Regions from separate parts of the Shewanella sp. Shew256 genome, predicted to be linked through region 3. Evidence: predicted binding sites of a transcription regulator. Region 3 holds the regulator's gene; each other region holds the start of a gene.

Region 1 (7,481 bases), on a different contig from region 3:
TTGCTTCATCTAACTCCAGACCATAAATCGGCGCCAGATCCAGCAGCTTAACCTCGGTATCGATAAAGAAGTCACCGAAGAAACGTGGCACTTCCTTGGTTTCGGGTGCCTGACTAAAGAGGTTACTTAAGGCTTCTAGGCTCTTCTCTTGCCCAAGCACACACAAAATGTCCCCCGCTTCGAGGCAGGTACTGCCCGATGGGTGCAACAGTGTATTATGGCGAAATACCGCCGCAATCCTTGTTCCATCTGGCATTGAGAGGCGTTTAAGCGGTTCGCCGATACACCATTTGTTTTCACTCAGATGGTACACAAACACTTCCCACTCGCTGCTAGGGTAAATTTCAACCCCAGAGCGTGAAATCGGCAACGGCTTAGGTGGCAACTCAACCTTAGCTAAACGTGCCGCCGTGGTGAGGGACGCCCCTTGTACTAGCAGTGACACTAATACCACGAAGAATGCCAAGTTAAAGTACAACTGCGCCCCCGGTAATCCCGCCATCATAGGGAATACCGCTAAAATAATCGGCACGGCGCCACGCAATCCGACCCAAGAAATAAACCAGCGGTCACGGCTGCTAAAGCTCTTAAAGGGCAGCAAGCTGAGCCATACGGCTAACGGTCTGGCAAACAGGATCATCCCAAAGGCTAACGCTAAGCCCGGTAACCAAATATCCAACAAGTCAGACGGTGTGAGCAGCAGCCCTAATACGAGGAACATACCGATTTGGCTAACCCAAGTCATGCCATCCAATACGTTTAGGATGGAATGGCGACCACGGGTAGGCTTGTTGCCGAGGAAAAGACCGACGAGATAAATCGACAGAATGCCGCTACCGCCGAGTTTGTTCGAGGCGGCATAAATCATCAGACCGCCACTGAGCACTAAAATCGAATACAAGCCTTCGGCAAGCTTGCTTAGATTCACCAACTTCCACAGCAGCCAACCGCCGCCAAGACCGAGGAAAATCCCCAAGCCAAACTGCTTGATAAAGCTTATCAGCATAAAGCTTACGGATAACTCGGCGTCCACATTAGCGAGGATGGCAATCAGGGTCACGGTTAAAAACACCGCCATTGGGTCGTTACTGCCCGATTCGATTTCCAGCGTCGCGCCAACACGCTCGTTAAGGCTACGGCCCTTTAATAGCGAGAATACCGCCGCCGCATCAGTGGAGCCGACAATTGCCCCCACCAGCAAGCCTTGCAACCAGTGTAAGTCAAATAACCATGCGGCCATTACGCCCGTGATACTAGTGGTGATAGCGACCCCAAAGGTCGCCAGCGACAATGCCGGCCACAGTGCCACCCTAAAGCTCGCGACCCGCGTGCGCATACCGCCATCGAGCAAGATAATGGCTAAGGCTAAGTTACTGACAAGATAAGCGGTTGAGTAGTCGTCAAACAGAATACCGCCGGGACCATCCTCCCCGGCTAAAATCCCTACTGCGAGGAAAATTAATAAGATAGGGATACCCAAGCGCGAAGACACGGGACTTAACAAAACACTCACAGCGGCAAGCAAGGCACCGATCAGAAAAAAACTATTGATGGAATCTGCATCCACACATGCCTCCTTAAATACAAGAGTGTTTAGTTAAACGATAAAGAAATCACCCAGATTAAAAATGACTCAATTGAAAATTTTTTGTGTTTCTATACTAGCATAAAAAATGCAAATTAATGGAGTTTTAAATATTAAATTTCAAACATCTACATCCAAATCCTCAGTGAAAGGCCATTTTGACTAACTTTTACATAAAAACCAGTACAACCATAAACACCTACCGAACATAAACTCAAGCTCATAAACAAGATAAAATCTTTATTTATCAATATATTTAAAAATAGCATTCCATATAAACTCACTGTATACCGCCAAAATCGCGAGGATAACCATATAAAAATATGCTGTATTCGCTAAAAGTCGGCTTAAGTCCAGTTAAACTCTGCAATAACTTGAAAGCATAGATAAAATCACCTTTTCCATTGTGTTATCGACATACAAGCCTCTAAAGATGTCATAAAGACAATCACTGTCATATCAACAATCAATATTCAGTATCAAAAAGACAATCAAGCATAGAGTGAAATTTATATTCTTCTTTATTTTCAACAACAAAAAGGCTTGGCACGTATTACGCAATAGCAGGTGAAACGTATCAAAATGACGTTGCATCAAGGAGACTTATGAGCAAACAAAAACTCACCGCTATCGCACTGTTAGTTGTGCTGATTGCTTCATTCACTGTGCTGCTGAGCATAGGCAGTGAAATTTATCGGGAAAAACCGCCGATCCCCACTGCATTTACCGATGCAAATGGTCAGGTTGTGTTTAGCGAAAATGATATCGAACAAGGTCAATTGGTCTGGCGCTCCATGGGCGGCCATCAACTGGGGTCGGTTTGGGGACATGGCTCTTATGTTGCCCCCGATTGGACCGCCGACTGGTTACACAGAGAAGCCGAAGCTTGGCTCGATATTCGCGCAGAGCAGCAATATCAAACACCGTTCACCCAATTAAGTGCCCAGCAAAAAGCCGGGCTTGAACAAGCCTTAAGGGAAGATTTACGCCATAACAGCGTCGAGCCACAGGCCGATGGCACAGTGCTTATTCGCTTGTCTAGCACTCGTATCGAAGCGATAGATAAGGTCGAGCAGCATTATTTATCCCTGTTTGGGAGCGATCCAGAACTCAGCAGCCTTCGTGAACAATACGCCATGAAAGAAGGCACTGTGCCCGATCTAGCGCGCCGCGAACAACTCAATGCGTTCCTCTTTTGGGGAGCCTGGGCGGCAATCACAGAACGCCCGGATGCACCCTATACCTACACCAATAACTGGCCCTTCGATCCCCAACTAGGCAATACACCGACCTCGGATAATATCGTCTGGTCGATACTCAGTATTGTGACCTTAATTGCGGGGATTGGCGGATTGATCTGGCACCATGCGAGCGGCAAGCATGAAAGTCTGCCCAAGCCCTCGGAGCAAGATCCGCTGTTTTTCACTAAACCCACCGCCTCACAAAAAGCCGTCGGCAAATACTTCATCACAGCAATTGGTCTGTTTTTACTGCAAATTTTACTCGGCGGGATCACGGCCCACTATGCGGTTGAAGGCCAAGAGTTTTACGGCTTACCTATTTCGGAAATACTCCCCTACTCAGTGACTCGTACTTGGCACACCCAATTAGCAGTATTTTGGATAGCCACGGCCTGGTTAGGCACAGGGCTGTATATTGCTCCCGCCTTATCGGGTTATGAACCTAAATATCAACGTCTCGGCGTTAACGTACTCTGGGTAGCCTTAGTCGTCGTGGTGCTTGGCTCGATGGCCGGCGAATGGATTGGGGTGCAGCAGTATTTTGACCTCGATATGAATTTCCTCTTTGGTCATCAAGGATATGAATACATAGATCTTGGCCGAGTATGGCAAATCCTACTCCTCGTCGGATTATTGATATGGCTAGCCTTAGTCACCGCCGCCATCAAACCCGCCCTCAAAGTGCAAGGCGAGATGCGCCCTGTAATTTGGGTACTCTATGCCTCCTGTGTGGCGATTGGCTTGTTCTATGGCGCCGGCCTCTTTATGGGTAAACACGCCAACTTAGCGATTGCAGAATATTGGCGTTGGTGGGTTGTACACCTGTGGGTTGAAGGCTTCTTCGAAACCTTTGCCACCGCCGTTATCGCCTTGATGTTGGTACGTTTAGGGTTAATCCGCGGTCGCAGTGCCAACGGTGCGGTGTTATTCACAACAGTGATCTTCTTAACAGGAGGTTTGATTGGCACCCTACACCACCTCTACTTTACTGGCACACCCACCTCAGTGATCGCTTGGGGCGCCATCTTCTCCGCCTTAGAAGTCGTCCCCCTCGCCATAATTGGTTTTGAAGCGATGGAAACCTACCGTCTGCGCAAAGCCAGTGGCTGGATGCAACGTTATCACTGGGCGATTATGTTCTTTGTGGCGACTGCGTTTTGGAACTTAGTCGGTGCAGGTATGCTGGGCTTCTTAATCAATCCACCTATCTCGCTCTACTACATTCAAGGACTAAACACCACGGCCACCCACGGTCACGCCGCCTTTATGGGCGTGTACGGTATGCTGGGCATGGGCTTGATGCTCTTCTGTCTGCGGGGCCTCACCGGCAATATTCAGTGGAATGACAAAATGCTCAAAGGCGCCTTCTGGAGCCTCAACATTGGCCTAGCGGCTATGGTGTTCATGTCGTTATTGCCCGTGGGGATTACACAGTTTTTTGCCGTCATCGACCATGGATATTGGTTCGCCCGCTCGCCAGAAGTGATCCATAGTCCACTGGTTGAAAGGCTGGTTTGGATGCGCATGTTTGGGGATGTCATCTTCAGCATCGGCGGTCTCTTAATGGGCGCCTTCTTAATCGATTTGATCAGAAAAGCCCTGAATAAACCGGCCAAAGTGCAACAGGAAGTCTTACAAACAAATCACTAACCACAGCGATTAATCCTGTCTGACCAAGGTGCCGTTTAGGCACCTTGGTTGCTTAGTGTGATGGCCTGCGCCGTTTATCGTTTACCACGCTTTTATAGCCTTACCGCATTAACGGTTAGCAGTGTCTAAACAACCTGTGTCAATATAACAATCAATGCTATAAATCAGGGGAACCTCGCTGCAGGAGTTTTTATGGCCCTAAGTCAAACTGACCTTACCCGTATCGCACTGGATATCACCTCTGGTTTAGCCCACAGAGACCGCTTCTCACGCTTGCTCGATACGGTGAGAGCTAACCTGCACTGTGACGCGGCAGCGCTACTGACCTTCCATGGACACTATTTTACCCCGCTGGCTATCGACGGTTTGAACGAGGATGTGCTCGGCAGACGCTTTATCCTGAATGAACATCCAAGGCTTGAGGCCATTGCCCGGGCGGGGGATATAGTGCGCTTTCCCGCCGACAGTGAACTTGCCGATCCCTACGATGGCTTGATCCCCAATCAAACCGGGGCATTGAAGGTTCATGCCTGTATCGGACTGCCCTTATTTGCCGACGAACAGCTTATCGGCGCCGTGACTATCGATGCCTTTAATCCCCTGCAGTTCGATCAATTCAGCAATACTGAGCTGCGCAGCTTAAGTGCGATTGCCGCCGCATCCTTAAGCAATGCCCTGCTGGTTGAAAAACTGGAGCGCATGGCACTCAATAGCCACTCGACCCATGTGCAGGAAAAGAGCCCGAACCTTAACCACGATGCTGAAATCATAGGTAACTCGCCCCAGATGCAAAGCTTGAATCGGGAGATTGAAGTCGTTGCCCATAGCGACCTTAACGTACTGATTTTAGGCGAAACAGGAACGGGCAAAGAATTAGTCGCCCAGGCAATCCATCAAAAATCCTCGAGACAGCACAAACCCTTGGTCTATCTCAATTGCGCGGCGCTTCCTGAATCGGTTGCCGAGAGCGAACTCTTTGGCCATATCAAAGGCGCGTTCACCGGCGCCATTAGCCATCGCAGTGGCAAGTTTGAAATGGCCGATAAGGGCACACTCTTTCTAGACGAGATTGGCGAGCTTCCGCTCACGCTTCAGGCCAAGTTGCTGCGGGTATTACAATATGGCGATATTCAAAAAGTGGGGGATGATCGCAGTCTTAAAGTCGATGTGCGTATCATTGCCGCCACCAATAAGGATCTGAAAACGGAAGTGCTGGCTGGCCGCTTTAGGGCCGATCTCTACCATAGGTTGAGCGTGTTTCCCCTGCTGGTGCCGCCACTGCGCGAGCGCGAGCAGGACATCACCTTGTTGAGCGGATTCTTTGCCGAGCGATATAGGCAAAAGCTTGGGATGAAACAGCTTAATTTCAGTCCCAGTAGCTTAATCTTGCTCAATCAATATACCTGGCCGGGCAATGTGCGCGAGCTCGAGCACGCCATTCACAGGGCGACCGTACTGGCGCGAGTCTCGGCACAGGATGGCTGCTGCACCATAGCGCCACAACATTTTGATTTACCGTTTAAACAAAGTCCTTTAGAAACAAGCGCATCGACAAGTTTAAGCGTAAACGAAACACAGCTTCGCCCGTTGGAAGGCGTCAGTTTAGCCCAAGCGACCGACACCTTTCAGCGTGACTATATCCAGCAAGTGCTCACGGCGCATCATGGCAATTGGGCCGCCTCGGCCAGAGCCTTAGGACTCGACCCAGGCAATTTGCATCGTCTCGCAAAACGCTTAAGGCTAAAATAAGTGATAAATACGCCGTACGGATCATATTTCAGTTGAAATAATGGCCAAAATAAGGAAGGATGCGAGCTTCGCGCGCCAGTGCACTTTGCCCGACAATTTGCCGCCCTGTTTTGGGAAGAAAAAGCCGCGTAAAACAGGTTATTTTATTAACAGGAATCGTAGTATCCGCTTATGAGTATGCTTCGCACCACAGCTTTATTATTGACTCTGGTTTTTCCGAGTCTTTCCGCTTTAGCAACGGAATACCCTTTACCGTCTTCGAAGAGTCGGTTAGTTGGCGAGAACCTGTATTACACAGTGCCAGAGGGTAAACACACCCTCGAAGATGTTGCCGCTAAATTCCAACTCGGTCTAAGCAACTTGCTGGAAGCAAACCCTGGCGTGGATCCTTTCTTACCTACTCCAGGCAGCAAGCTATTAATTCCTCAACAGCTTATTCTGCCCAATGCGCCGCGTGAAGGCATAGTGATCAACGTTGCTGAAATGCGCCTGTATTACTATCCAAAAGGTAAGAACACCGTTGAAGTGCTGCCAATCGGTATTGGTCAGATTGGTAAAGATACCCCTGAAAACTGGGTCACCAGTGTTCAACGTAAACGCGCTAACCCAACTTGGACACCAACCCCACGTATTCGTAAAGAATATGCCGCAAGGGGCGAAATTCTGCCTGCGGTATGGCCAGCCGGTCCCGATAACCCAATGGGACTCTACGCGCTCTACATTGGTAACTTGTATGCCATCCATGGTACCAACGCCAGCTTCGGTATTGGTTTACGTGTCAGCCAAGGCTGCGTACGTTTACGCCACGATGACATTGAACACTTATTCAAAACGGTTCCAGTGGGTACCCGAGTACAATTTGTGAACCAGCCGATTAAAGCGACCGAAGAGCCAGATGGTAAGCGCTACTTAGCCGTGCACCAACCACTGTCACGCACCATTGCCGAGTTTGAATCAGAAGAGCCCGTCTCTCTGACCTTACCGAAAGATATCGCTAAGTTTATTGCCAAGGCCGATACCGATTCAGCAGTGATTAAAAAGCTGCTCGATGAGCGTACAGGCGTGCCAACAATTATTAATCAATAATCGGCAAAGTAATAGATTGCAGCGGTTGATGCCGCTACGCCCATAAAAATACCCGCCTAGGCGGGTATTTTTGTTTCAATCAAAATGAACTTATCGGCTCAATCGCATAATGGTGCGCAAAGGGCCAAGAAATGGGTCATTGCCGCGCTATTTGCCAAAATACGTTGGTC
Region 2 (7,481 bases), on a different contig from region 3:
AATAAAGTGATTGCTAAAATCAGCCGTACCGAGGTGGCAACCAAGTTTATGGAGCCAGCCCCCACTAAGATGCTGCAGCAATTAGTGAACGAAGGGCTTATCAGCGAAGACCAAATGCTAATGGCGCAATCTGTCCCTATGGCCGATGACATTACCGCCGAAGCCGACTCAGGCGGTCACACCGACAATCGTCCTCTGGTCACGTTATTGCCGACCATTTTGGCGCTCAAAGATACCATTCAAGCCAAGTACCAGTACAAGACGCCGATCCGTGTGGGCGCAGGTGGGGGTATCGGCACGCCAGATGCGGCGCTGGCGACCTTCAATATGGGCGCGGCCTATATTGTCACCGGCTCAATCAACCAAGCCTGTGTTGAGGCGGGAGCCAGCGAACATACCCGTAAGTTACTCGCCACCACCGAAATGGCCGATGTGACTATGGCGCCCGCCGCCGATATGTTCGAAATGGGCGTTAAGTTACAAGTGGTTAAGCGCGGTACCCTATTCCCGATGCGTGCCAATAAACTCTATGAGATTTACACCCGCTATGACTCGATTGAGGCGATCCCGACAGAGGAAAGACAAAAGCTGGAAGAGCAAGTGTTTCGCGCCTCGTTAGATGAGATTTGGGCAGGCACTGTGGCGCACTTTAATGAGCGCGATCCTAAGCAAATTGAGCGCGCACTGGACAATCCTAAACGCAAAATGGCACTGATTTTCCGTTGGTATTTAGGTCTTTCGAGCCGCTGGTCAAACACGGGTGAAGTTGGCCGCGAAATGGATTATCAGATTTGGGCAGGCCCAGCCCTCGGCGCCTTTAATGCCTGGGCTAAAGGCAGTTATTTAGATGATTACCGCGAGCGCAATGCGGTCGATTTAGCTAAACATTTAATGCAAGGCGCAGCCTACCAAGCACGGATTAACCTGTTGTTATCCCAAGGGGTAAGTATTCCGGTCAGCTTGCAACGCTGGAAACCACTGCAACGCTGCTAATTCGCTTTGGTAAACTTTATTGAGCGGGTTAAGTGAAAACTTAACCCGCTTTTTTTGACTTCAATTTTTGATTCATTTATGGGTCAACTTCCGCTCGGCATGGTTGCTATCAATCAATCGAATACATAATGCCAAAAACCGATTGGAGTTCCGTTTCCGCTCTGCATTGCCACTTCAGTGGCACGCCGTAAACCCATCCTTGGGGGCTCAACGGAAAAATCCCTTTTTCCGATGGTCACTCTTGTCACAGAACGTAGCGCGACAACGCTCGCCTGCAACACTTATCTACAATCAATCCAATACATGAGGCAAGATTTAAAATTGGGTGGGAGACCTTGATAAATGCAATCGTCCCAAAACTTTATATAAAGCATGGTTTGTTAATAAGGATTTTTATCATTCAAAAGTATCGTTTTGTACATTATTTCAAATAATCCTTATTATCGAGCCTTAATATTCAATACATTACAAACAATTCGTTATACAAAACCCAAAGAACTGAACTGATGCCCCGGCTCTGATAGAAATGAGTCACAACTAAAAATAAACAATAAAATCATAACATTGAGCTTTGCCACTTCAAATTGTTGAAGGTGAGATTTGCCGTAATCCATTAGAGTTGAATATCTATGAGCATAGAAGATCAAGATTCAATTGACGCCATTGGAATAGATAATGAAGGTGTCGTCGTGCTAACAATCTCAGATCATTTGGAATGGGATGATAAGCATCTCTTGCTCCTTCAGGAAAAGATTAATATCTACTTGACTTTTCTCGAGTCTGGCGAGGTATTTGAAAGCTATCCAGATTCACGTGGAAGAGAGTTTAAAATTAATATTATGTGCAAATATGAGCCAACAGCATTAGCTACGCGGTTCCTATCACAATGCACAGACATCATTAATCAAGTAGGAATTCAGTTTGGTTATCAGGTTTTCACTTAGCCAAATAGTATCACTTAACTGTAGTCGTATTCTCAATTTTGCAATCGATACCTTAATCTAAGCCGATACTCAAAAGCTATCGGCTTTTTTATGCTGCTTCCCTCTATTTCCTCACTGCAACTCTTACCGAATCGTAGGTAAAAATTGCCTATCACACTTATATCTGCCAATACTCCCGCCAATACAGCATTTAAAAATTACAACAATAATCAGTGCATTAGCAAATAACTTCAAAGTTGGCATTAAGCTCGCAATATATCCTTTGTGAGTTTATTGCGAGATTGAGTAATAACGGGATGTAAGACGTAACCTAGCTTATTCAACTCACCCAGTAACTAGCTCGCTCGACGTATATGTGCAGAGTGAAGAAGACCGAAAAACCGAAATAAGACAAAGGAGGTGGCTATGTTAGGTTGGACCTTAATGTTTCTGGTTGTGGCCATTATCGCCGGACTGTTTGGATTTACGGGGATCGCTGGCGCCGCAGCGGGGATCGCAAAGATTATTTTCTTCCTATTTATTGTATTACTTGTGATTTCCCTGCTGGGCAAGGCACCACGCGCTTAAATTGGATAAAAGGAGAATCGATATGAAACCTATGACCATGATTACCACAGCATTTTTAGCCTTATTATTAACCTTTGGGCTGTCAGCCTGTAGCGACAACCACGCCGAGGATGCAGGCGAAAAAATCGATGAAGCCATCACTGATACCGGCAATGCGATTGAAGATGCCTGTGAAGAACTGAAAGAAGGCGTTAAAGCGAAAGATACTCGCTGCTAGGACGGATAACGGAGAGTAGTGAGTCCCGCAAACGAGCCTATCAGGGGAACCACAGTTCAAGTGAATACCACCGAGTCACTTTATCTCGACAGACATTGGTTACGATAAAGTGGGTTTCCCTGAGGCTCGCCGTTTATTGATGGAGGAGATGCCAATGCTGAGTAGGATCCACATTAAGTATTTCTATCTGTTCGGAGCGCTGTTATTTGGCTATTTTGCCATAACAGGGCACTCTCCCATTCTCACCTTTATTTGGGCATGGACCTGCCTATCCCTCGCCCTTGTCGGCTCGGCCTATTGGTTTAATCTCGCCAGTATTTTTAGAAAACGTCAGGATGGATCCATCCCTTGGTATATTCGTTGGGGCTTTATTCCATTTTTATTAGGATGCCGACTCTATAATCTCTGGGCACGGCGCCGGGATAGCGTGCCTTCAATGCAAGCCATTGATAAATATCTGTACTTGGGTAGCCGCTTAAGCGCTGCCGATCTACCTAAACTGAATCGTTATGGCATTAACGCCATTTTAGATGTCACCGCCGAATTCGACGGCCTCGATGTGTCCCTGTATGAGGAGCATATCGACTATCTGAATATCCCTATTCTTGACCACAGTGTACCGACTAGCGCCCAATTAAATCAGGCGATTAACTGGTTACATCGCCAAGTGCGCGCCCAAAAGCGGGTATTAATCCACTGCGCGCTCGGCCGCGGGCGTTCCGTGATGGTGCTGGCCGCTTATCTTGTATGCCGTCGCCCCGAACTCAGTTTTGCCGAGGTGCTGCAACAGATTAAAAACATTCGTAAAACCGCAGGGTTAAATCGCTGGCAACTTAAAGCGCTGGAGCAAATGTACACTCAAGGGGAAATCAAACTACATAAGCGAGCCTGGATTATCGCTAATCCCGTCTCTGGCGCGGGTAAATGGCAGAGTCATGGCGAACAAATTTGCACTGAGCTGACACGTTATTTTGAGGTGCAGTTAGCGCTCACCACACCTGAGATTAGCGCCCAAACCCAAGCGAAAAAAGCACGGCTTCAGGGAGCCGATATCATCATCGCTTGCGGGGGTGATGGCACAGTCACTGAGGTCGCGGCGGAGATTATCGACAGCGATATCACCTTAGGCATTATCCCGCTAGGCACCACCAATGCCCTGTCACACGCCCTCTTTGGTTTAAGCAGTAAGCTCAATGCCGTCTCCCAAGCCCTTGATAATATTATCCAAGGCCAGACACAGACTATAGACACGGCGCGTTGCAATGAGCGGCTGGTGTTACTGCTGGTCGGCATTGGGTTTGAGCAACAAATGATTGAGTCGGCGAGCCGCGAGCGTAAAAATGCCCTCGGCCAACTCGCCTACCTCGATGGTTTGTGGCGCGCGGTGAACACCGACACCAACCTCGAGTTGCAGCTGACTTTAGATGACCAAGCCCCAATGACAGTGCAAACCCACAGCCTAGTGGTTGCCAATGCCGCACCTTTTACCAGCTTACTCGCCCAAGGTAAGGGCGAGCCCAATATGACCGACGGCTTGTTGGATATCACTTGGTTAGATTCAAATAATGAGCCGAATGAACAGCTTATCAGTCTGGCTGAACTGGCTTTTACCGGCTGGATTAAAGAGGCCGCCAATAGCGACTCTGCGGCCACGAGCAACACGGGCAGCACGGGCAACACGGGTAAAGTGAAACACGCCCACGCGAAAAAGGTGAAGCTCAGCAGTCAGCCCCCATGCAAGTATGTGATTGATGGCGAGATTTGTGAGCCGGAGGAACTCAATATCGATATCCTGCCCGCCTCTTTAAAGGTGTTTGTGCCCTATCAAGCGCAAAATGATGAACCGCAGTCAGAGTCATAAATAAGCTAACACATTCAGAATCAACTCTGAATCAACTATGAATCAAAGCTGAATCAATGCATTAGCTTATTTTCAGGCATTTAATGTAGGTTACTACTTGGCGACGCTATTGCTAACGGAATCTTCGCTAACGGAATCAGCAACAACGGTTTGAGCGTCTGACTCCTGCTCATATTTACTGAGCTTGTTATAGAGGGTTTTAACGCTGATCCCAAGCTGCTCGGCGGTGTCGGTCTTATTGCCCTGACTCGTTTCAAGCGCTTGGTAAATGGCGATTTTTTCCAGCTCCTCAAGGCGCATACCTTGGGGGATCACTACATTTTCCTCCGCAGTGGCCTCTTTTTCCAAACTGGGCGTAAGCTGTAAATGCTCAGGAGTAATCTCATGGTCCGCCAGAATATAAGCGCGCTCGATAGCATGCTTTAACTCGCGCACATTCCCCGGCCAAGTGTGGGCTACAATCGCCTCTAAACTTGTGTTCGAGAACACTTTGCTCTGTTTTTCCGCCGCATTGCGATAGGCCAGAAAATGCTTTGCAAGACCCACTATATCTTCCCCGCGTTCCCGCAATGGCGGCACTTGAATGGGAAAATGCGCTAAACGAAAGTACAAATCTTCCCGCAGCTGCCCTTGCTCAATCGCCACTAGAGGATCGCGGTTTGTCGCCGCCACAATACGCACATTCGCCTTGAGCACCTTAGGGCTACCGACGGGGCGATATTCATTATTTTCGAGCACTCTTAATAGCTTAACTTGATGCTCGAGCGGCATTTCGGTGACTTCATCGAGGAATAAGGTGCCGCCTTCGGCCTGCTCAAATACCCCTTGATGATCGCGATTCGCGCCAGTGAAAGAGCCTTTTACATGACCGAAGAGTTCACTATCGACCAATTCTGGGCTCAAGGCGCCGCAGTTAATCGCAATATAGGGCTTATTCACCCGTGGGCTGGCTAAGTGAATGGTATTGGCGACCAGTTCTTTACCCGCGCCACTCTCACCGATAATCAACACATTGCTCTCGGCGGCCGACACGCGGCGAATAGTGCGATACAAACGGTGCATAGGTAATGAGGAGCCCACCAGCAGACCATATTGGTCTAATTCGCTGGCAAAGGGGCGAATGCGCGTCGAAGTGTTGGCAACCAAATGCTGGGCAAAATCCGCTAAGGTTTCGCACAGCAATGACATATCGATGGGCTTACGGAAATGGTAGCCCGCGTATTTGGACAAGAGTTTATCGAGGTGAGGATTCGGCAGGCCGTCGGAGAGGAAAATAAACTCCACATCCGCAATGGCGCTGGACTCGAGTAAGGCTAAGTAATCTTCACGACTTAGACGGGGCAGCTCAAGGATCGCCACATCGATACGATTGGCTTCCAGCTGAGTAATCCAAGATAAATCATCGGTACTGCGTAGCTTGTTGTAGGTCTGCGCGCCCTCGAGCTGTACTAATGCCTGCTCGGTCTCGAAGTCCTGTAGATGATAGAAAAGCGTTGGTCGGATCATCTTGTGCCACTCCCTGTGAATGAAGCACCACTGTATGCCAGCCGTGAAATTTTAACAATCTCAACGGTAAGAGTTGCCGATAATAAGCAGCCCACTGGCGACAATGGATAAATATCATCAGTTAAATCAAGTCATTAACTTATCATTAAAAAGTGAACGAAATATGCATAGAAGCTGAATGAAGTTGATATTTCCATAAAAAACTTGGGCAATCCGTGTCGGTGGAGCAGCCCAAACTACCACAGGAGGTCGTTATGACGTCTAATGTTGCGCAACATCAGACCGAGCTGAGCGCCGATATTAAGCTGGTTAATGAGTTAATCGAGCTGACGCAAACCGGCGTGGATTTTTATACTCGGGCCAATACTTCAGTCGATGACTACAGCCTAAAACGCATTTTTATCGCCCAAATCAAGACGTACCAAGGAATGCAGGCACGATTTAGGCAACTGCTCGCCCAAACATTGCAACAAATGGGCCCGCACCTAGGCCCGCACTCAGTGCCGCCATCGCAGACTCGGCCCTATGCCGATGTCGATGCTTTACTTATCAAACAACAACTTGCCGATGCCCTCGTCGTGCTCTGTGAGCTTGAGCGTCAGCGCCTTAGCCACCTCAAACAGTTAATTAAAAAGGCCAACCACCCGAGGTTAATCAGCCAATTGGCCGAAGATATTGCCTGGCTACAAATCCATTTGGATACTTTGCACCTGCGCTGCCAAACCCTGTAAATGCCCCTACACCTCCAAATAACGCGGCCAACTGAGCCGCGTTTTTGTTGCCTGCGATCTGTTTGTGCTTAACGCCTATCCCACTTAAGCCAAACCGCTTAATCACCCTCGGTAATATTTACATTTTGTCGGTAAAAAGCGCCGATTTGGCGATTAAGCTAAACACCTAAAATACGTCACAAAACAATTTATTCCATTTAAAATCAGTAAAATAAAAACATTGGCACGATTCACGCTTTAGTATCTTCGAGATAACAACGGAGGATATCATTATGAAAAACACGACAACTTTAGCTTTAACCACCTTACTTGTCGGTTCTATCAGTTTAAATGTGGCCGCCGCACAGGATTGGAAAGACGACGCCAAAGATGCTTGGATCGATGGCAAGGCCGAAACGACTTTGTTGCTCAATACTAATCTCAACTCCTTTGACATTATGACCGACGTGAAAAACGGCCATGTCACCTTAACCGGTCAAGTGGAGAGCAGTGTCGATAAGGCGCTCGCCGCTGAGCTCATCAAAAGCTTAGATGGTGTAAAAGGGGTCGATAACAAATTAACCGTGATGAATGAAGACCAAGGCACCAGTGAGGTAGTGAAGACCCTAACCGACTCTAAGGTCGCAACGGTCGTGAAAACCCGTCTGTTGTTCTCGACCGAC
Region 3 (7,481 bases):
GTGGGTATCTTTACCGACGGCGACCTGCGCCGCGTTATCGATGCCCAAGTCAACCTACGCACCACGCCGATTGCCGATGTGATGACGCGAAACTGTGTCACAATTACTGAAAACGTTTTAGCGGCGCAGGCGCTGCAAGTGATGGATTCCAAAAATATCAACGGCCTGATAGTGATAGATAAAGAACATCATCCTGTCGGAGCCCTCAATATGCTCGATATGGTTAAAGCGGGAGTGATTTAATGCCACAGCAAGGTTTTTATGGCCCCATCAGCGACGATGTTTGGCAAAGGGCGCAAAAAATTAAACTGCTGATCTGCGATGTGGACGGGGTGTTTTCCGACGGCCGCATTTATTTGAGCAACTCAGGGGAAGAACTCAAAGCCTTCCACACCCGCGATGGTTATGGCGTGCGCTCATTATTGACCAGTGGTTTTAATCTGGCGGTCATCACTGGCCGTCAGTCTAAAATTGTCGAAAACCGCATGACGGCTCTGGGTGTGACGCATATTTATCAGGGCGTGGATAATAAATTCGTTCCCTATGAAGAGCTGCTGTCGCTCTACAATGTCACCCCAGAAGAAGTCGCCTATATCGGTGATGATATTGTCGACTTGCCGGTGATGAATGTGGTCGGCTTGGCCGTCTGTGTTGCCGATGGTCATCCCTATGTCCGTCAACATGCCCATTTTGTGACTCACTTGAATGGTGGACATGGCGCACTCAGGGAACTCACGGATCTGCTCTTGCTGAGCCAAAATAAGTTCACTTCCGCCCATGGGATGAGCATATGAGTCGTGTGACCCTCGCCATTATCGCCTTTTTTGGTACTGCGCTGGTGCTATATTGGCAAGTGCAGCAAAAACGCGGTGGCGATACGGATGACAGCTTGAACGTCAGTGACAGACCCGATTACATTATCGAAGATCTGCGCAGCATTGAGTTTAATGAGCAAGGGCAAGTTAACAGTCGCGTCACGGCAAAGCACATGGAACACTATGAGCTGAAAAACCAAACCGACTTTACTGAGCCCGTTTATCTTGTCTATCCCGACCAAGGTAAAGCAAAATGGCAGATCCGAGCCGATCAAGGTCGACTCAACAAAGATACCGGCAAGGTTGTATTAGAAAATAATGTTATTATCGATGCCATCAGCCCTGGTGAACCCATACAGACATTGTCCACCAGTTTTTTAGAACTCGATCTCAACACTATGATAATGACCTCTGACCGCATCATTTACGTCACAGGGAAAGATTTTAATATTCAAGGGCAAGGCCTTTATGCCGACCTTAACGCGCAGGAAGTGCAATTGACCAGTCAGGTAGTAGGAACCTATGAAGCAAAATAACATATTACTTGCCGGCCTAATGCTAATCACCAGCATGAGCGCCTTCGCCAAGGTTGGTGACTTACAGCAAGAAGTGAAAATTAAAGCCGTTAGCCAAACTGCGGACATTAAAAACAACCAGATCATTTTCTTCGGTCCGGTTGAAGTCACCCAAGGATCGATCAAAATCCATGCAGATCAACTACGTGCATTTTCTGCCGAAGGGGAAAACAGCAAGATTTTAGTGGCAACCGGTAATCCTGCGACGTATAGCCAGATCCTCGACGATGGACGCCCAGCTTCAGCGAGCGCGAAAGAAATTCGCTACGAAATGGCGACCCGCACCCTAACTTTGACGGGCTCAGCGAGCCTAGACCAAGCGGGTAGCCAAGTGACGGGTAACCTCATCCGTTACGATATTATTCAGCAAAAATTGATCGCTGAAAGTACGGGTAGCGGTGATGATCGCGTGATTACCATTATTCAACCTGATAACTATCAGGAAGAGATCAAGAACCAGCCCGCGGACAAACCTGTGAAAAAACAGGACTCTAAATGACCCAAATCACCTTAAAAGCACAGAATCTCGCTAAGAGTTATAAGAGTCGTCAGGTTGTGAAAGATGTCAGCCTGACGGTGAAAACGGGTCAAGTCGTCGGCTTACTCGGCCCAAACGGCGCAGGTAAAACCACCACCTTTTACATGGTCGTGGGCTTAGTCAAAAGCGATAAAGGCCATATCTTTATCGACGATGATGATTTAACCGCCGATCCCATGCACCTGCGCGCCCGTAAAGGCATTGGTTACCTGCCACAGGAAGCCAGTATCTTTCGCAAGCTGACCGTGCACGACAATATCATGGCAGTACTGCAAACCCGTAAAGAGCTCAATCGCGATCAACGCGAAGAAGAGCTGGAACATCTGCTCGAAGAGTTCCATATCACCCATATTCGCGATAGCCAAGGCATGTCGTTATCGGGCGGTGAACGTCGCCGCGTCGAAATTGCCCGCGCCTTAGCGGCCAATCCCAAGTTTATTCTGCTCGATGAACCCTTCGCCGGTGTCGACCCGATTTCGGTTATCGATATCAAGAAAATCATCGAACAACTCAAGAGCCGAGGCCTTGGGGTACTGATCACAGACCACAATGTACGCGAGACCTTAGACGTCTGTGAACATGCCTACATTGTCAGTCACGGAAACCTGATTGCCGAAGGAACTCCCGCAGAGATCTTAGACAATCAGCAAGTTAGGGCTGTGTACTTAGGTGAACAATTCAGGCTATAGTTACTTAAACAGAGCCAATTAGCCTTGAATTTTGGCTTATAAGCGCCATCAATATGATAACAAGCGGCCTAAATTCAAAATAATAACGTAGGGATCAGCGGTAACATGAAAGCGTCACTCCAGCTCAAACTGGGTCAACAGTTAACCATGACGCCACAACTCCAACAGGCCATTCGTCTGTTGCAATTGTCGTCATTGGAACTGCAGCAAGAGATCCAGCAAGCCTTAGACTCTAATCCTCTTCTCGAGCTGGAAGAGGAGCAGTTCGACGCGCCTACCGAACGTAAGCAAGATATCGCCGATACCGACTTTAGCGAAACGACGGCCCAGCCACAGGAACAAGACAATTCCACCGTGGACATTGCCGAGTCGCTGACCAAAGAATCCCTGCCCGAAGAACTGCCCATGGATACTACTTGGGATGAAGTCTTTACCGCCTCGCCAAACTCAGGTTCTGGCGCCAGCCGTGAAGATGACATGCCCTTCCAAGGGGAAACCAGTGAAGGCCTGTACGAACATTTAGAATGGCAAAAAAACCTCACGCCCTTCTCTGAAACCGATTTAGCCATCGCCACCGCGATTATTGATGCCATCGACGATCAAGGTTATCTCACTCAAAGTACTGAAGATATCCTCGAGGCCATGGGCAATCCAGAGATAGAACTGGATGAAGTCGAAGCCGTGCTCAAGCGTATTCAACACTTCGATCCCGTTGGTGTCGCCGCAAGGGATTTAAGCGAATGTCTGCTTATCCAACTCTCCCATTTTTCGCCGGATACCCCACACCTCGAAAACGCCCGTATGCTGATCAAAGATCATTTAGATCTGATCGCTGCCCGCGACTTTAGGTTGTTGATGCGTAAGACCAAACTTAAAGAGGACGAGTTAAGGGACAGCATAGCGCTGATCCAAACTTTAAACCCTCGCCCCGGTTTGCTCATCACCCCTGTTGATGAAGAATATGTCATCCCCGATGTGTCGGTATCGAAGAAAAACGGTCGCTGGGTGGTCGAGTTAAATCCAGATTGCATGCCAAAAATCAATGTTAATCAGCAATATGCAGCCATGGCGCGCAGCACCAAAAGCCAAGCCGATAGCCAATTTATCCGCGGGCATCTGCAAGAGGCCAAGTGGTTTATCAAAAGCCTTGAAAGCCGTAACGAAACACTGCTCAAGGTGGCAAACTGCATAGTGCAATATCAACAGGGCTTCTTCGAATACGGTGAAGAAGCCATGAAACCTATGGTCCTGAACGATATCGCCGAGGCGGTAGAGATGCATGAGTCCACCATTTCACGGGTGACGACGCAAAAATACATGCATACCCCAAAGGGACTTTTTGAACTAAAATATTTCTTCTCAAGCCACGTCGGGACTGATGATGGCGGTGAGTGCTCATCCACGGCAATCAGAGCCTTCATTAAGAAACTGGTTGCAGCGGAAAACCAGAAAAAACCATTAAGCGACAGCAAGATGGCACAGCTTCTGGCAGAACAGGGAATTAACGTTGCGCGCAGAACCATTGCGAAGTACAGAGAAGCGATGCTTATTCCCCCTTCCAATCAGCGTAAAAGTTTATAGCCTAAAATGGAAATCGGAGGACGTTTATATGCAAATAAACCTGAGTGGACACCATATCGAGATTACTGAATCGTTACGGGCTTATGTTGAGGAAAAGTTTTCAAAACTTGAACGTCATTTCGAACAGATCAATAATGTGCACGTTGTGCTCAATGTTGAGAAAATGCAACAAATTGCCGAAGCGAGAATCAACCTCACCGGTGGTGAAGTCTTCGCGACTTCAGAGCATGCAGATATGTATGCTGCCATAGACGTCCTGATCGACAAGCTTGATCGTCAGGTTATTAAACACAAAGAGAAGTTAACAAAACACTAGCAATGGAACTTCGTACCATACTGCGGCCGGAATGCACGACCTGCGCCACTCCGGGCAGTAAGAAAAAGGTACTGGAACTTATCAGCGACTTAGCCGCTGCCCAGTACCCCACCCTCTCATCTCAAGAGATCTTCGAAAGCCTAGTGGCGCGCGAAAAGATGGGGAGCACAGGTATAGGTAACGGCATCGCCATTCCACATGGTCGATTAACCGATATAACACAACCCATAGCCATATTGGTGAAATGTGAGGAGCCGATAGCCTTTGATGCTATCGATAAACAACCTGTCGACATTTTATTTGCGCTGCTGGTGCCTGCTGACCAATGTCAACAGCACTTAAGCACTTTGTCCTGCATGGCTGAAAAGCTCAGTGACAAGCAAATATTAAAACAATTGCGCAAGACGCATGATGAAACGGAACTCTATCAGGTAATCATTGGATGAAACTGGTCATAGTGTCAGGGCGTTCAGGCTCAGGCAAATCGGTCGCACTTAGAGTGCTTGAAGATCTCGGCTACTATTGTGTCGATAATTTGCCTTTGCCTTTGATTGGCAGTTTGCTTGAACAGCTCAAAGGCAGTAACGATCTCGTTGCTATCAGTGTTGACGTGCGCAATTTACCAGAGCAAGACAAAGTGCTGGTTAAACAGCTTGCCAGCCTGCCTACGGGCACTGAACTCACCAGCTTCTTCTTAAACTCCAGCGATAAAGTGTTGCTCAAACGCTACAGTGAAACGCGGCGCTTACATCCCTTATCTAAGAGCCGAGTGTCACTGCAAGAAGCCATCAAGCTTGAAGGCAAATTGCTCGAGCCGCTGTCACAGCAGATGGATCACTATATAGATACCTCGAATCTGAATATCTATGAACTCAGCGACCAAGTGCGGCAAATACTCCTTGGCAGTGTCGATAAGGAACTGGTGATCAACTTCGAGTCCTTCGGTTTTAAGCATGGTATGCCGACCGAAGCTGACTTTATGTTTGATGTGCGCTTTTTGCCAAATCCCCATTGGGAACCGGAGCTTAGACCTCTCACCGGTTTAGATGAACCCGTAGCGGAGTTTTTAAATCGCCAGCCACTGGTGAATAAGTTCATCTGGCAAATCGAGAATTTGCTCGAAACCTGGTTGCCCCATTTAGAGCGCAATAATCGTAGCTATCTCACGATTGCGATTGGTTGCACAGGTGGCCAACACCGCTCAGTCTATGTAGCTGAGCAACTAGCTAAACGTTTTAGTAATGGCAAACATAAAGTCAATGCGCGCCATCGAGAGTTGAGCCATGCCAAAACTTGAGCGCCAAGTCACCATCTGCAATAAACTCGGCTTACATGCCCGCGCCGCCACAAAGCTCGTAGTGCTTGCTTCTGAGTTTGATGCCAGCATTACGCTGATCCAAGGTGAAAAACAGGCCTCTGCCGCCAGTGTATTGGGTTTACTCATGCTCGAGACGGGCATGGGTAAAACCATCACCCTCATCGCCGAAGGCCCGGATGCCGAGCCTGCACTTAATGCCATTTGTGCCCTTATCGACGCTAAGTTTGACGAAGCCTGCTGATGGTATCATCTCGATGATCCCTGCCGGTATTCAGTATCCTGTTTGGTTTTGATTTCAGCACCTTATACCAGTAAAACACATTTGTGACTCGACGCCCTCCCGTGCGCTAAATTACAATGTACTGCTGCGCTTTGGCTTAAGTCCTCAATAGCTAAACGCCAACCCATCCACCGCCGCCATGGAGGAAACATGCCTGTAGAAGCCTCAGACAGTTTACAAGCCGAACACCGTCTCGACCAACTGAGTCAAGCCCTCAACAGTGGTATGTTTGTGCATGTCAGGCAAATGCTGCAAAACATGGCGGCATCGGATATCGCATTGATTCTAGAGTCCTCGCCCCCTAAAGCGCGGCAAGTGTTATGGCAACTTATCGATCAAGATCAGCTCGGGGATATTCTCGATGAACTCAGTGAAGAGTTAAAAGACCCATTGATCCGCGCCATGAGTCCTGAACGGGTCGCCAAGGCGACCGCCAGTATGGATACGGACGATCTCGCTTATATCCTGCGAAGCTTGCCGGATACCGTCTATAAGCAAGTATTGCAGTCTATGAGCCTGCAAAACCGCCAGCGGGTCGAGCAGGCGCTCTCCTACCCCGATGAAACCGCGGGCAGCCTAATGAACACAGATACAGTGACCTTAAGGCCCGATGTGAATATCGATGTGGTACTGCGTTATTTGCGCCAACGGGGCAATCTGCCCGACACCACTGACACCTTATATGTGGTGGATAAACACGATCGCGTACTCGGCGGGGTTAAACTTGCGGATCTGCTCACCTGCGATCCCAATACTCATATCAGCAGCATTATCGATACCGATATCGAGAGCATTCCCGTGGGCATGTCCGACAGCGAAGTGGCGCAACTTTTCGAGCGCCATGACTGGGTATCCGCACCAGTGGTTGATAGTGATGGCAAGTTACTCGGACGTATCACCATCGATGACGTGGTGGATGTTATCCGTGAAGACGCCGAGCACTCCATGATGGGGATGGCGGGGATGGACGACGATGAAGACACCTTCGCCCCTGTGGTAAAGAGTACTTTCCGCCGTTCACTCTGGCTGACGATTAACCTGTTTGCCGCCCTATTAGCAGCCTCTGTCAGCAATATGTTTGAAGGCACAATCGAACAATTCGCCACGATTGCGATTTTAATGACGATTGTACCGAGCATGGGCGGGGTCGCGGGTAATCAAACCTTAGCCCTAGTGATCCGCGGGATTGCCTTGGGCCATATTGGCCAGAGTAATGCCCGCTGGCTGATTGGCAAAGAACTCGCCATTGGCTTTTTGAACGGCCTCATGTGGTCGATTTTGGTGTTTATCGCGGTTTTAGTTTGGAAAGATGATATGGCGCTTGCCAGCCTGATTGGCGGTGCAATGCTCATCAATATGACAGTCGCTG
Region 4 (7,481 bases), on a different contig from region 3:
AGTGATGGCGGCAACATCCCTGTGACATGGGATGGCCTGAATAAGAATGGCGAGCCTGTCAGTGCCGGTAATTACACCATTAAGGCCAGTGGACTTGTCGATGGTAAATCTCAAGAGCTTGCCGTCTCGACCTATGCCCATGTGACCAGTGTTTCGTTAGGCACTGCAAGCACTGGGGCGATTCTGAATCTTCGCGGTGGTGCAGGTATTAAGCTCTCTGATGTACTCGCGGTATCAGAAACCTAATTTGTCAGTATTAAGTTGGACCTGAGTCCTTAATTGAATTGAGTGAAATGTAGAGGTGAATTATGTCGTTTAACATTGCATTGAGTGGCATTTCTGCTGCACAGAAAGACTTAAACACTACAGCGAACAACATCGCGAATGCTAATACCATTGGCTTTAAAGAATCGCGTGCTGAATTTGCGGATGTTTACGCTAATTCAATTTTCTCTAACTCTAAAACTGCCGTTGGTGGTGGTGTGGCAACGAGCCAAGTGGCGCAGCAATTCCACCAAGGTAGTTTGCAGCTAACCAATAACTCTTTAGATTTAGCGATCAAAGGGGGCGGTTTTTTTGTGACCGCATCAGAGATTGGTACTTTAGATCATCAGTTTACCCGTGCTGGTGCATTTAAAGTCGACAAAAATAATTATATGGTTGATTCAGCTGGTAATTATTTACAAACCTTCCCTGTAGATAAAGACGGTAACTCGACATCAGTCAGTTTAACCACCGCTAAGCCAGTACAAATTCCTGATACTGCTGGTAGCCCTGTTCAAACCGAAAACGTGACTATGCAGATGAACTTGAACGCGAAAGAAGGTTCACTCGATCCTGCTGCCTTTGACCCGCTGGACTCCAAAACCTATAACAGCGTGACCTCGATGACGATTTACGACTCACTCGGTGAGCCGCATATCATGACCACCTATTTTGTGAAGCCAAATAACGGCTCTTACAACGGTGAAAACAACTGGGTTGCCTACTACGCGATTGATGGTAAGCAAGTGGATGTATCTGGCCCTGCGGGGACTTATCAGACAGATACCAATGGTGACGGTACGGCCGATGGTACTGGGACAGCCCAAACCACTGGCGGTTGGAAAGGTTCAGTGTTGAAGTTTAACTCTGTCGGCGTGTATACCGGCAGCGATCCAGCGGTCGTGACGACCGAAGCATTAGGCGTGGGTGGTGCTGGCGTGTTAGGCCCTGGTGCCGATGGTACTCAAGATGTGACCATTAAGTTTAATGCACCGACTCAGTATTCGGCGCCGTTTGCGGCAACCGAATTAACGCAGGATGGTACGACAGTAGGCCGTTTAACAAACGTTGAAATCGGTGAAGATGGTTTGATCACCGCCAGCTACTCTAACGGTTCAACCGTGCCATTATCCCGCGTTGCCTTAGTTCGCTTTGCCAACGAGCAAGGTTTGACCCAAGTAGGTAATACTTCATGGAAAGCCAGCCTTGAGTCGGGTCCTGCGCTTGCGGGTGAACCAAACAGCGGTACATTCGGTAGCATCAGTTCTTCGGCGTTAGAGCAATCTAACATCGACTTAACGACTGAGCTGGTGGATTTGATTTCGGCGCAACGTAACTTCCAGGCCAACTCCCGTACCCTCGAAGTGAACAACACCCTGCAACAAACTGTACTGCAAATTCGTTAAACTGATTTCTCCCTTTTCTAAGTGTTGCCGCTGGCGGCAACACTTAGCCTCTTTTGGCCTTGTAGCTATTCCCTCATAATCTTCTCCCAATTTATCAGTAAATTAGCCGTTAATTTTATTGGCATGATGCTTGCTTTGCTATTGTCAGGTTGAAAATTTGACGGAGCAGTCTGTGGACAAATTCCTCTACATATCCATGAGCGGAGCTAAGCAAAACATGAATGAGTTGGCATTGCGTGCCAACAACTTAGCTAACGCCAATACCGATGGATTTAAGTCGGATATGGCGCAAGCCAGATCGATGCAAGCCTTTGGTGAAGGATTGCCATCGAGGGTTTTTGCCATGGTCGAAACCCCCTCCGCCAATTTTCGAGCAGGCCCCATCAAAACCACAGGGCGTGATCTTGACGTTGCCATTAAAGGTGATGGTTGGTTCGCAGTGCAGGCAAAGGATGGTAGTGAGGCCTATACCCGTTCAGGAAGCTTAAGTTTCGACTCAACAGGGTTATTGCATAACGACCGCGGTAATCCTGTGATGGGCGATGCGGGGCCGATTGTATTACCGTTGCCGATTGAAAAAGTCACCATTTCACAGGATGGCATTATCTCGGTACGTCCTCAGGGCGCGACAACGGAAGTGATCGAAGAGGTGGGGCGATTAAAGCTGGTGAATCCTGGCAATGCGCAAATGATGCGTGGTGAGGATGGGTTGTTCCGTTTGGTATCGGGGAATCCGGCGCCAACCGATCCAAACGTGTTTGTTGAGAGTGGTGCTGTAGAGGGCAGTAACGTCAATCCAGTGGATGAGATGGTGTCCTTAATCGACCTACAGCGACAATTTGAATTGCAAGTGAAGATGATGAAAACCGCGGAAGAAAACGACCGCGCGGCTTCTTCATTAATGCGGATTAGTTAGGAGATAAATTATGCATCCAGCCTTATGGATTAGTAAAACTGGCTTAGACGCACAGCAAACCGATATTGCGGTGATTTCAAACAACGTCGCGAACGCCAGCACCGTCGGCTACAAAAAGAGCCGCGCCGTCTTTGAAGACTTACTCTATCAAACTGTTAACCAAGCGGGGGGCATTAGCGCCTCGAACACTAAGTTGCCAAATGGTTTAAATATCGGTGCGGGTACCAAAGTGGTGGCCACCCAAAAGATGTTTACCCAAGGCAATATGTTGACCACGGATAACTCACTCGATCTGATGATCGAAGGCCCTGGCTTTTTTGAAGTGCAGTTACCCGACGGCACCACGGCTTATACCCGTAATGGTCAATTTACCTTAGATGACACTGGGCAAATTGTAACGCCAGGTTCGGGTTATGTACTGCAACCTGCGATCACCATTCCTGAAGATGCGACCAGTATTACCGTATCTGCTGAAGGTGAGGTTTCTGTTAAGACGCCGGGCGCCGCAGAAAACCAAGTGGTGGGGCAGCTCAGCATGTCCGACTTTATTAACCCATCGGGTTTAGATCCTATGGGACAAAACCTGTACACCGAAACCGGTGCCAGTGGCACGCCTATCCAAGGCACAGCATCACTCGATGGTATGGGGGCGATTCGTCAAGGCGCGTTAGAAACCTCTAACGTAAACGTGACCGAAGAGCTGGTGAATCTTATTGAAAGTCAGCGGATCTACGAGATGAACTCCAAAGTGATTTCGGCGGTCGATCAAATGCTGGCTTATGTGAATCAGAATCTATAGAGGCACATTATCATGGCTAGATATTTTATATTGGCCGCTGCGCTCTTGCTTACGGCATGTAGCTCTACCCCCAAGAAGCCGATTGCAGATGATCCTTTCTATGCGCCGGTATATCCCGAAGCGCCGCCAACCAAAATTGCCGCGACAGGGTCAATTTACCAAGACAGCCAAGCGGCCAGTCTCTATTCGGATATTCGCGCCCATAAAGTGGGTGACATCATCACTATCGTGTTGAAGGAAGCGACTCAAGCGAAAAAGAGCGCGGGTAATCAGATCAAAAAAGGTTCTGACATGTCGCTCGACCCCATTTATGCCGGTGGCAGCAATGTGTCGATTGGCGGGGTCCCTCTCGATTTACGTTACAAAGACAGCATGAACACTAAGCGGGAATCCGATGCCGATCAAAGCAACAGCTTAGATGGCAGTATCTCCGCCAACGTGATGCAAGTGCTCAACAACGGCAACTTAGTAGTGCGCGGCGAAAAATGGATCTCTATCAATAACGGCGATGAGTTTATCCGAGTGACGGGGATTGTGCGTTCGCAGGATATCAAACCGGATAACACTATCGATTCAACCCGTATGGCCAATGCGCGTATTCAATACAGCGGTACTGGTACCTTCGCCGAAGCGCAAAAAGTGGGCTGGTTAAGCCAGTTCTTTATGAGCGATTGGTGGCCCTTCTAAGGAGTCGTATCATGAAATTGAAACTGATTTTAGCGGTTGCCATGCTGGTGTTTTCACTGCCTAGCCAAGCCGAGCGCATTAAAGATATTGCCAATGTTCAAGGGGTACGTAGTAACCAATTGATTGGTTACGGCTTGGTTGTCGGTTTACCCGGTACGGGCGAAAAGACCCGTTACACCGAACAAACCTTTATGACCATGCTGAAAAACTTTGGGATTAACTTGCCCGATAATTTCAGACCCAAAATTAAGAACGTGGCTGTGGTGGCGGTGCATGCGGATATGCCGGCCTTTATCAAACCCGGTCAAGAATTGGATGTCACCGTATCTAGCCTAGGTGAAGCCAAAAGCTTACGCGGTGGCACTTTATTGCAAACATTCCTTAAAGGGGTCGATGGCAATGTGTACGCGATTGCCCAAGGCAGTTTAGTGGTCAGCGGCTTTAGTGCCGATGGTTTGGATGGCTCTAAAGTCATTCAAAATACGCCAACCGTGGGTCGTATTCCTAACGGTGCGATTGTTGAACGTAGCGTCGCAACGCCATTTTCGACTGGCGATTATTTGACGTTCAACCTACGTCGCTCGGATTTTTCTACCGCGCAGCGTATGGCCGATGCCATCAATGACTTGCTTGGTCCCGATATGGCGCGGCCATTGGATGCGACCTCTGTGCAGGTTAGTGCGCCAAGGGATGTGTCACAACGGGTGTCTTTTTTAGCCACGCTCGAGAATATCGAAGTGGAGCCTGCTGAAGAGTCTGCCAAAGTGATCGTGAACTCCCGTACTGGCACTATTGTGGTTGGGCAGAACGTCAAGTTATTGCCAGCCGCGGTAACGCATGGTGGCTTGACTGTGACTATTGCTGAAGCAACTCAGGTGTCACAACCTAATGCCTTAGCGAATGGTCAAACAACAGTGACGAGCAACAGCACGATCAATGCGAGCGAAAGCAATCGCCGGATGTTTATGTTCAATCCTGGCACGACCTTAGATGAGTTAGTGCGAGCCGTAAACTTGGTGGGCGCGGCCCCTTCAGATGTACTTGCTATCCTCGAAGCGTTAAAAGTGGCAGGTGCTTTGCATGGTGAACTTATCATCATCTAATTTCTGTCGGGAAAATCATGGAAAAGCTTTCAAGTTCATCACATTTTCTTGATCTGGGCGGGCTCGACTCCCTGCGCGCCCAGGCTCAGAAAGATGAGAAGGGCGCCTTGAAAAAAGTCGCCCAACAATTTGAAGGCGTGTTTGTGCAAATGCTGATGAAGAGCATGCGTGATGCGAACGCAGTATTTGAATCCGATAGCCCACTCAACAGCCAATACACTAAGTTTTATGAGCAAATGCGGGATCAGCAGTTATCCGTCGATTTATCGGATAAAGGTGTGCTGGGACTTGCAGACATGATGGTGCAGCAATTATCCCCCGAGTCGAGCCAGTTTACGCCCGCATCCGTGTTGCGTAATGACGGCGGCATGAAGCTGCAACATGATGCCAAAGCGTTCAACATTCCCGCGCAAAGCTCATCAACTGCAGAAAACCAAAGCGCTGCTGCGCCAGTCGTTGCAGCCCAAGGCGTGCCAGTCTCGATTGCGCGCCCAAGTGTTGAGATGGATAACGCCGATGGCGTGACGTCTTCCTTAGATATTGATAGACCCGAGCGTTTGTTGGCCATAGATACGCCAAGGCCTACTTGGTCAGAACAGCCCTTATCGCCAATCGAACCTGTGATCAGCGGCCAAATCTTGCCGACGGCGGCATTTAGGGAGACGCAAAAGACCCTTAAGTTTGGTAGCCGTGAAGAATTTTTGGCGACGCTCTACCCCCATGCGGAAAAAGCCGCCAAAGCCCTTGGCACTAAACCCGAAGTGTTATTGGCACAATCGGCCCTTGAGACGGGCTGGGGTCAAAAAATTGTCCGCGGCAATAATGGCGCGCCTAGCCATAACCTATTCAACATTAAAGCCGACCGTCGTTGGCAAGGTGATAAGGCTAACGTGAGTACCTTGGAATTTGAGCAGGGTATTGCCGTTAGACAAAAAGCCGATTTTAGGGTGTATGCCGATTTCGAGCACAGTTTTAACGATTTCGTATCCTTTATTGCTGACGGTGAGCGTTATCAAGATGCCAAGAAAGTGGCGGCGTCACCGACTCAGTTTATTCGCGCATTGCAGGATGCTGGCTATGCCACCGATCCTAAATATGCTGAAAAAGTCATTAAAGTCATGCAGTCCATCAGTGAAGAGCTGAAGTCGATACTGCCAGGAGAAGACAAATGATCATTCTTCATAGGATGTTAGTGTTGGGGAGTATCGGCTGATGGCTATCGATCTATTAAATATTGCCCGTACCGGCGTGCTCGCATCTCAGTCGCAACTGGGGGTGACCAGTAATAACATCGCCAACGCCAACACCGCGGGTTATCACAGACAAGTGGCGACACAAACCACCTTAGAGTCTCAACGTCTTGGCAATAGTTTTTACGGTACAGGTACTTATGTTTCTGACGTTAAACGTATTTATAACGACTACGCCGCCCGCGAACTGCGGATTGGCCAAACCACGCTGAGTGCGGCCGAAGCGAGCTATGGCAAGTTGAGCGAACTTGACCAAGTTTTCTCGCAAATCGGCAAAGTGGTGCCGCAGAGTTTGAACGATCTGTTTTCTGGCCTTAACAGTTTAGCGGACTTACCTGGTGATTTAGGTATTCGTAGCTCGACTTTAAACGATGCCAAACAATTGGCAAACAGTTTGAACCAGATGCAGTCGACGCTAAATGGGCAACTCAGTCAAACCAATGATCAAATCACTGGCATGACCAAGCGTATCAATGAGATCAGCACTGAACTTGCCAATCTTAACCTCGAGTTGATGAAGTCACCCAACCAAGACGCCATGTTACTGGACAAGCAAGATGCATTGGTGCAGGAGCTGAGTCAGTACGCGCAGGTGAATGTGATCCCCTTAGAAAATGGCGCCAAAAGCATCATGCTCGGCGGCTCTATTATGTTGGTTTCGGGCGAAGTCGCTATGTCAATGAATACAGCGACAGGCGATCCATTCCCCAACGAATTACAGTTGATGTCGACTATTGGCTCGCAGAGTGTAAAGGCTGATCCGAGTAAGTTAGGTGGCCAGCTTGGTGCCTTGTTTGAGTATCGTGAACAAACCTTAGTGCCTGCGAGTTTAGAACTCGACCAACTGGCCCTCGGGGTTGCCGATAACTTTAACAAGTTGCAGGCCCAAGGATTCGACCTTAACGGCCAAGTGGGCGGCAATATCTTTAAGGATATCAACGATCCTCTGATGTCTCTGGGTCGTGTTGGTGGATTATCAGGTAACACTGGCAATGCAACTTTAGGCGTGAATATTGACGATACCAGCGCCTTATCGGGTGGCTCATACGAGCTGTC

Evidence for each region. The regulator sigma-54, encoded in region 3, starts transcription at its own class of promoters, with help from an activator protein. The targets are predictions, from matches to a motif close to GTTGGCACGNNNNTNGNNT.
Region 1: the regulator sigma-54 is predicted to act here: its motif matches at 2,128-2,146, upstream of B5P39_RS07360 (nitric-oxide reductase large subunit).
Region 2: the regulator sigma-54 is predicted to act here: its motif matches at 2,173-2,191, upstream of B5P39_RS04570 (DUF1328 domain-containing protein).
Region 4: the regulator sigma-54 is predicted to act here: its motif matches at 1,788-1,806, upstream of flgF (flagellar basal-body rod protein FlgF).

Annotation. Positions count from the first base shown of each region.
Region 1 is NZ_NAJR01000003.1:378,135-385,615, forward strand. It holds gene B5P39_RS07355 (potassium/proton antiporter) at 1-1,567, opposite strand, end outside; gene B5P39_RS07360 (nitric-oxide reductase large subunit) at 2,191-4,476, shown strand; gene norR (nitric oxide reductase transcriptional regulator NorR) at 4,669-6,225, shown strand; gene B5P39_RS07370 (L,D-transpeptidase family protein) at 6,397-7,311, shown strand; gene B5P39_RS07375 (N-acetyl-ornithine deacetylase) at 7,410-7,481, opposite strand, start outside.
Region 2 is NZ_NAJR01000002.1:384,627-392,107, reverse strand. It holds gene pfaD (eicosapentaenoate synthase subunit PfaD) at 1-993, shown strand, start outside; gene B5P39_RS04575 (DUF6572 domain-containing protein) at 1,623-1,937, shown strand; gene B5P39_RS04570 (DUF1328 domain-containing protein) at 2,343-2,504, shown strand; gene B5P39_RS04565 (hypothetical protein) at 2,527-2,721, shown strand; gene B5P39_RS04560 (diacylglycerol kinase family protein) at 2,876-4,582, shown strand; gene B5P39_RS04555 (sigma-54 interaction domain-containing protein) at 4,676-6,088, opposite strand; gene B5P39_RS04550 (hypothetical protein) at 6,343-6,819, shown strand; gene B5P39_RS04545 (BON domain-containing protein) at 7,092-7,481, shown strand, end outside.
Region 3 is NZ_NAJR01000006.1:46,178-53,658, forward strand. It holds gene B5P39_RS12510 (KpsF/GutQ family sugar-phosphate isomerase) at 1-243, shown strand, start outside; gene kdsC (3-deoxy-manno-octulosonate-8-phosphatase KdsC) at 243-794, shown strand; gene lptC (LPS export ABC transporter periplasmic protein LptC) at 791-1,351, shown strand; gene lptA (lipopolysaccharide transport periplasmic protein LptA) at 1,338-1,889, shown strand; gene lptB (LPS export ABC transporter ATP-binding protein) at 1,886-2,617, shown strand; gene B5P39_RS12535 (RNA polymerase factor sigma-54) at 2,723-4,198, shown strand; gene hpf (ribosome hibernation promoting factor) at 4,227-4,514, shown strand; gene ptsN (PTS IIA-like nitrogen regulatory protein PtsN) at 4,517-4,960, shown strand; gene rapZ (RNase adapter RapZ) at 4,957-5,811, shown strand; gene B5P39_RS12555 (HPr family phosphocarrier protein) at 5,798-6,073, shown strand; gene mgtE (magnesium transporter) at 6,263-7,481, shown strand, end outside.
Region 4 is NZ_NAJR01000007.1:79,259-86,739, reverse strand. It holds gene flgD (flagellar hook assembly protein FlgD) at 1-246, shown strand, start outside; gene flgE (flagellar hook protein FlgE) at 309-1,670, shown strand; gene flgF (flagellar basal-body rod protein FlgF) at 1,843-2,586, shown strand; gene flgG (flagellar basal-body rod protein FlgG) at 2,597-3,385, shown strand; gene flgH (flagellar basal body L-ring protein FlgH) at 3,398-4,072, shown strand; gene B5P39_RS14420 (flagellar basal body P-ring protein FlgI) at 4,084-5,175, shown strand; gene flgJ (flagellar assembly peptidoglycan hydrolase FlgJ) at 5,193-6,347, shown strand; gene flgK (flagellar hook-associated protein FlgK) at 6,388-7,481, shown strand, end outside.